Linked DNA regions of Methylomagnum ishizawai. The protein of the gene in region 1 purifies or fractionates together with the protein of each later gene. This does not show direct contact. Links are inferred from orthologs where the notes say so. Each region holds a gene or a part of one and is shown in the gene's direction. Other genes may lie near its edges. The genes, in order: K5658_RS19275 and K5658_RS20665.

What was found.
Region 2: the proteins of K5658_RS19275 (region 1) and K5658_RS20665 purify together in Escherichia coli (affinity purification with mass spectrometry, with the first as the bait; 2 studies listed by BioGRID). This does not show direct contact. The link is inferred for Methylomagnum ishizawai from one-to-one orthologs.

What each region holds. Positions count from the first base shown.
Region 1 is NZ_AP019783.1:4,276,279-4,279,521, reverse strand. The notes cover bases 319-3,243. They hold K5658_RS19275 (DsbC family protein), read left to right. Parts: upstream 319-1,368; coding sequence 1,369-2,118; downstream 2,119-3,243. Other genes in these bases: mutS (DNA mismatch repair protein MutS), read right to left, coding at 2,199-3,243; rseP (RIP metalloprotease RseP), read left to right, coding at 319-1,339. Outside these bases: more of rseP, read left to right, coding at 1-318. UniProt on the Escherichia coli protein: Acts as a disulfide isomerase, interacting with incorrectly folded proteins to correct non-native disulfide bonds.
Region 2 is NZ_AP019783.1:4,573,441-4,576,490, reverse strand. The notes cover bases 42-2,773. They hold K5658_RS20665 (FKBP-type peptidyl-prolyl cis-trans isomerase), read left to right. Parts: upstream 42-1,032; coding sequence 1,033-1,515; downstream 1,516-2,773. Other genes in these bases: rimO (30S ribosomal protein S12 methylthiotransferase RimO), read right to left, coding at 1,557-2,773; K5658_RS20670 (hypothetical protein), read left to right, coding at 744-944; pcnB (polynucleotide adenylyltransferase PcnB), read right to left, coding at 42-617. Also shown: more of pcnB, read right to left, coding at 1-41; more of rimO, read right to left, coding at 2,774-2,870; protein-methionine-sulfoxide reductase catalytic subunit MsrP, read right to left, coding at 3,017-3,050. UniProt on the Escherichia coli protein: Folding helper with both chaperone and peptidyl-prolyl cis-trans isomerase (PPIase) activities. Chaperone activity prevents aggregation of unfolded or partially folded proteins and promotes their correct folding.

The sequences.
Region 1 (3,243 bases):
GTTCTTCTTCGTCGTGGCCTTGGCGGTCCTGATCGCCTTCCATGAATTCGGCCATTTCTGGGCAGCCCGCCGCCTCGGCGTCAAGGTCACCCGGTTTTCGTTGGGCTTCGGCAAGCCGCTGTGGGCCTACCAAAAATCCCCGGACGACACCGAATTCGTGGTCTGCGCCCTGCCTTTGGGCGGATATGTCAAGATGATCGACGAACGCGAGGGCGCGGTCGCTCCCGAAGACCTGCCCTTCGCCTTCAACCGCCAACCCCTATGGAAGCGGGCGGGCATCGTGGTGGCGGGGCCGGTGTTCAACCTGCTGTTGGCGGTCCTGATCTACTGGGGCGTGTTCATGCTGGGCGAGACCGGCCTCAGGCCGGTGCTGGGTCCGGTGGCGGCGGAAACCCTGGCCGGACAGGCCGGGTTCCGCGAAGGCGATGAAATCGTCGCGGTGAAGGGCGATCCCACCCCGACCTGGAATGTCGCCCTCGCCGCCGTGGTCGAAACCGCCGTCGAGGAGGAGCCGATCCAGGTCGAGGTCAAGGGCGCGGACGGGGCCGCCCGCGTCCTGGTGTTGAGGATTCCCCAGGAGGTGGCGCAGGAACCCGAGCAGCTTTATCAGAAACTCGGCTTCCGCCCCCACGAACCCGCCTTGCCGCCGGTCATCGACCGGGTCGAACCCGGCAGCGCCGCCGAAGCCGGCCAACTCAAGCCCGGCGACTTGATCGTCAGCGCCGACGGCACGGCGATCAAGACCTGGAAGGAATGGGTCGAATTCGTCCGCACCCACCCGGATGTGGCGATCCGCACCGTCGTCGAGCGCGGCGGCGTCCGCCTCGATCTCGGCATCAAACCCAAAGGCGTGGATTCCCCCGAAGGCCGGGTGGGCCGGATCGGCGCGGCGGTCAGGATGCCGGAGGACATGGAACAGTCGTTGCGGGCCGAATACCGGCTCGGCTTGTTCCCGGCCCTGGGCGCGGCCATCGACAAGACCTATGGCTACGCCGCCTTGACCTTGAAGATGATCGGACGCATGGTGGTCGGCAAGGCCAAGGTCGACAACCTCAGCGGTCCCATCAGCATCGCCCAGTACGCCGGGCAATCGGCCAGCGTCGGCTTCGGCCAATTCCTGAAATTCCTCGCCATCGTCAGCATCAGCCTCGGGGTGTTGAACCTGTTGCCGATCCCGGTGCTGGACGGCGGGCATCTCCTGTTCTATTTGATCGAAGGGGTCAAGGGCAGCCCGGTATCCGACCGGACCTTGGCGTATTGCCAGCAGGTCGGGATGTTCATCTTGCTGTGCTTGATGGTATTGGCGTTCTTCCTCGATATTGAGCGCCTGTTTAACTGACCGGGTTTTCCTAATTGTTTGGAGTTGCCATGAAGAGAATCATAAGCGCCGCCTTGCTGGGGTTGGGATGGATGTTGTCCGGCGCGGCCCAGGCCGATGCCAAGGCGGTCGAGGAGGCATTGAAACAGAACCTGCCCACGCTCAAGCCGGATTCGGTCCAGCCTTCGCCGATACCGGGCCTGTACGAAGTGATGATGGGGGCGAAGCTGTTCTATGTGTCGGAGGATGGGCGCTATCTGATCCAAGGCTCGATGGTCGATGTCAAGGACCGCAAGGATTTGACCGAGGCCAAGCTGGCCGGGGCGCGGCTCAGTTCGCTGGACAAGATGGGCGTGGGCCAGATGATCGTGTTCAAGCCCAAGACCACCAAGCATGTGGCCTATGTCTTCACCGATATCGACTGCGGCTATTGCCGGAAGCTGCATTCCGAGATCGACCAATACCTCGCCCAGGGCATCGAAATCCGCTACCTGTTCTTCCCGCGCAGCGGCCCCAACACCGATTCCTATTTCAAGGCGGTATCGGTGTGGTGCGCCAAGGACCGCAACGCCGCCTTCACCAAGGCCAAGAAGGGCGACACCCCCGAGCGTAAGGACTGCGACAACCCGGTGGATGAGCAGCTGGCCCTGGGCAATGCCTTCGGAGCCAACGGCACGCCGATGATCGTGACCGAGAAGGGCGATATCCTGCCGGGGTATGTACCGGCGGCGCAGTTGGCCAAGATCATGGAGCAGCAGGCGGCGGACCCGCCAGAACCGCAGGCCGCCGCCAAGAAATAACCGGCGGCGGTTTCCCGGATAACGGACGGGGCGGATAGGCTTGGCCTATCCGCCCCGTTCGCGTTTGTGGGCGACGGGTGTTATCCCTCCGCCAGCTGCTTCAACGCGAACAACACCTCCAAAGCCTGCTTGGGGCTGAGTTCGTCCGGTTCGATCTCCTTCAGCCTTTCCAGCGCCGGATGCGGCGCGGCTTCGGCGAACAGGTCCATTTGCCGGGAGTCGCGGCCCTTGGCCTTGGGCTTCTCGGCCTGGGCGTGCTGTTCCAGCGCGGCCAGTTTCTCCCGCGCCTTCTTCACCACCGTCTTCGGCACCCCGGCCAGCGCCGCCACTTGCAGCCCATAGCTCTGGTTGGCGGGGCCGTCCTTGACCGCGTGCAGGAACACCACGCCGTCCTTATGCTCCACCGCGTCGAGGTGGATGTTATAGACCGCCGGGCATTCGTCGGGCAGGGCGATCAGCTCGAAATAATGGGTGGCGAACAGGGTGAACGCCTTGATTTCCCGCGCCAGATGCTCGGCGGCGGCCCAGGCCAGCGACAGCCCGTCGAAGGTGCTGGTGCCGCGGCCGATTTCGTCCATCAGTACCAAACTGGCGGGCGTGGCGTGGTGCAGGATATGGGCGGTTTCGGTCATCTCCACCATGAAGGTCGAGCGCCCGCTGGCGAGGTCGTCGGAGGCGCCGATGCGGGTGAAGATGCGGTCGAAGGGGCCGATGATGGCGCTTTCGGCGGGGACGTAGCTGCCGATGTGGGCCATCAGCACGATCAGCGCGGCTTGCCGCATGGCCGTGCTTTTGCCTCCCATATTGGGCCCGGTGATGATGAGCATCCGACGCTCGGGTGATAACTCCAGATCGTTCGGCACGAACGGCGCGTCCAGCACGCTTTCCACCACCGGATGACGTCCGGCCACCACCCGCAGCCCCGGTTCCGCGCTCATCGTTGGTTTGCAAAAGCCCAAGGCGTCGGCCCGTTCCGCCAGATTCGCCAGCACGTCCAATTCCGCCAGGCCCGCCGCGCATTCCCGCAGCGCCTCCAAGCGGGTGCCGAGTTGCTCCAACAATTCGTCGTACAGGGCTTTCTCGAAGGCCAGGGCGCGTTCGCGGGCGCTCAACACCTTGTCCTCG
Region 2 (3,050 bases), 300 kb from region 1 along the record:
AAGCGCAGGATGGCGGCCTTGTGGTCGTCCATGCCGCCGACATAATCGACCACCGAGAAATCCTCGATGTTGTAATACAGGGCGTTGACGGTGAAATCGCGGCGGAAGGCGTCGTCCTCGATGTTGCCGTAGGCGTTGTCGCGGAGGATGCGGCCATTGGCGTGGACATGGGCGCCTTGGGAATCCTCGCCGCTCCTGCTGCGGAAGGTCGCCACCTCGACGATCTCGTCGCCGAAATAGACATGGGCCAGCCGGAACCTACGCCCCACCAAGCGGCAATTGCGGAACACCTCGCGCACTTCCTCGGGCCGGGCGTCGGTCACCACGTCGAAATCCTTGGGTTCGCGCCCCAGCAGCAAGTCGCGCACGCAACCGCCCACCAGATAGGCTTGATAGCCGGATTGGCGCAAACGGCCCAAGACCTTGAGCGCGTTGTCGCTGATATGGCTGCGCGAGATGATATGCTCGGGACGCGGATAGACCCTGGGCCAGGTCGGCGCCACGGGCTGGGGTTCCGGCTCGGGTCGCGGCGGTGGCGGGGGGCTGAACAGCTTTTTGACGAAGTCGATGATTGCCAGAGGAGTAACGCGCTGGTGGGAACGGCAGGAAGGGGGCATATTACCCTAGCCCGCCGACCCGCTCAACGCATCTTTGGAACCAACGGTGGCCGCCCCCCCGGATAATCCCGGCCCAGGGGAGGCGCCAAGCCTGGACAGACCGCCTCATCTTGGGAGGATAGCGCCATGATCGAAAACGGGTTCGAGTCGATCAACCATTTCCTGCACACCCATCCGCATTGGATCGCGTATTTGGGCCTCTTATTGCGCCTGAAATGCGGGTTGCTCACCGTGCTGATGGGTTATTTCCTCTATCGGGTCTATACCGAACCCGCCCCGGCCCCGCCCCGGCGCGAATCCCGGTCCGATACCCATTTCCTGGCCTGAAAACCGCTTCCCGTCACGGGAAAACGCTGTTTAGCCGGGGGAAAACCCGTTATGATGAAATTTTAACTTTCAAATCAAGGAATTTCCCATGCGGATCGCGACCCAAAAGGTGGTGCATATCCACTACACCCTGACCAACGACGAGGGCGAAGTCCTCGATTCCTCCCGCGACCACGGCCCCTTGGCCTATCTGCATGGCGCGGGGAACATCATTCCGGGCCTGGAAGACGCCCTGACCGACCGTGTGGTCGGCGACACCTTCAAGATCACCATCGCGCCCGAGAATGCCTATGGCCTCCGCGACGACGACCTGGTGCAATCGGTGCCGAAGAGCGCGTTCCAGGGCGTCGATGAAATCCTGCCGGGGATGCAGTTCCAGGCCCAATCCCCGGAAGGACTGCAACTCCTGACCGTCCTCGGCGTGGACGAGGACGAGGTCATCCTGGATGGCAACCATCCCATGGCCGGCATCGCCCTCACCTTCGATGTGGAAGTCACCGACATCCGCGACGCCACCGCCGAAGAACTCGACCATGGCCATGTCCATGGTGCCGGTGGCCATCACCACTGAGCCCGCCCGCATGGACGGCCCCCGGGCCGTCCGCCGCCGCCCTAGCCGTCGAGATGCGCCCACATATCGTGTTCGTCGGCCTCCTCGATCACCACCTCGACGAATTCGCCGACCTTGAGCTGGGTCGCGCCATCGATGAACACCTGCCCATCGATTTCCGGCGCGTCGGCCCGGCTGCGGGCGACCGCGCCTTCTTCCACCACCTCGTCGATCAACACGGTTTCCCGGCCCCCGACCCTTTGCTGTAGGCGCTCGGCGCTGATGCGCTCCTGCACTTCCATGAAGCGGGCCAGCCGGTCCTGCTTGACCGCTTCCGGCACCGGGTCGGGCAAGGTGTTGGCGGCGGCCCCCTCCACCGGCGAATAGGCGAAGCCGCCCACCCGGTCGAGTTGGGCTTCCTCCAGGAAATCCAGCAATTCCTCGAATTCCTCCTCGGTCTCGCCGGGAAAGCCGACGATGAAAGTGCTACGCAAGCTCAGGTCCGGGCACAGGCCGCGCCAGCGCTCGATCCGCATCAGCACATCTTCCGCCGCCGCCGGGCGTTTCATCAGCCTGAGGATACGCGGGTTGGCGTGCTGGAACGGGATATCCAGATAGGGCAGGATTTTCCCCTCGGCCATCAGCGGAATCACCTCGTCCACATGCGGGTAAGGGTAGACATAATGCAGCCGCACCCACACGCCCAATCCACCCAGCGCCTGGGCGAGATCGTGGAAGCGGGTCTTGAGCGGCTTGCCGCCCCAGAAGTCGGTGCGGTATTTCAGATCGACGCCATAGGCGCTGGTGTCCTGCGACACCACCAGCAATTCCTTCACCCCGGCGGCGACCAGGCGTTCGGCCTCGCCCATCACCTCGCCGATGGGGCGGCTGGCCAGATCGCCGCGCAATGACGGGATGATGCAGAACGAGCAGCGGTGGTTGCAGCCTTCGGAAATCTTGAGATAGGCGTAATGGCGCGGGGTGAGCTTGATGCCCTCCGGCGGCACCAGATCGACGAAGGGAGGGTGCGGCGGCGGCAGATGCTCATGCACGGTCCCGACCACGGCCTCGTAGGCATGGGCTCCGGTGATGCCGAGGACTTGCGGATGGCGGGCGCGGATTTCGTCGGCCCGCTCGCCCAGGCAGCCGGTGACGATGACCTTGCCGTTCTCGGCCAGGGCTTCGCCGATGGCGTCCAAGGATTCCTCGACGGCGGCGTCGATGAAACCGCAGGTATTGACCACCACCAGGTCGGCGTCTTGATAGGTGGGCGAAAGCTCGTAGCCCTCGGCGCGGAGCTGGGTGAGGATGCGTTCGCTATCGACCAGGGCTTTGGGGCAACCGAGGCTGACGAATCCGATGCGGGGTGTTTTCATGGGCGTGGGATACGGAGGGAAAAGGGCGGCTATTCTAGCCCGCCGCCCGGACGGAACGCAGTGCAATCCGGGGCTATCCGCCCTGGGGCGGGTTTCCAAGCCCCGCTTGGGAACCCGTGCCGAAGACAGCCCCGACGCCGAACGGATCAGAAATATTTCTTCAAGTCCATCCCGCCATAC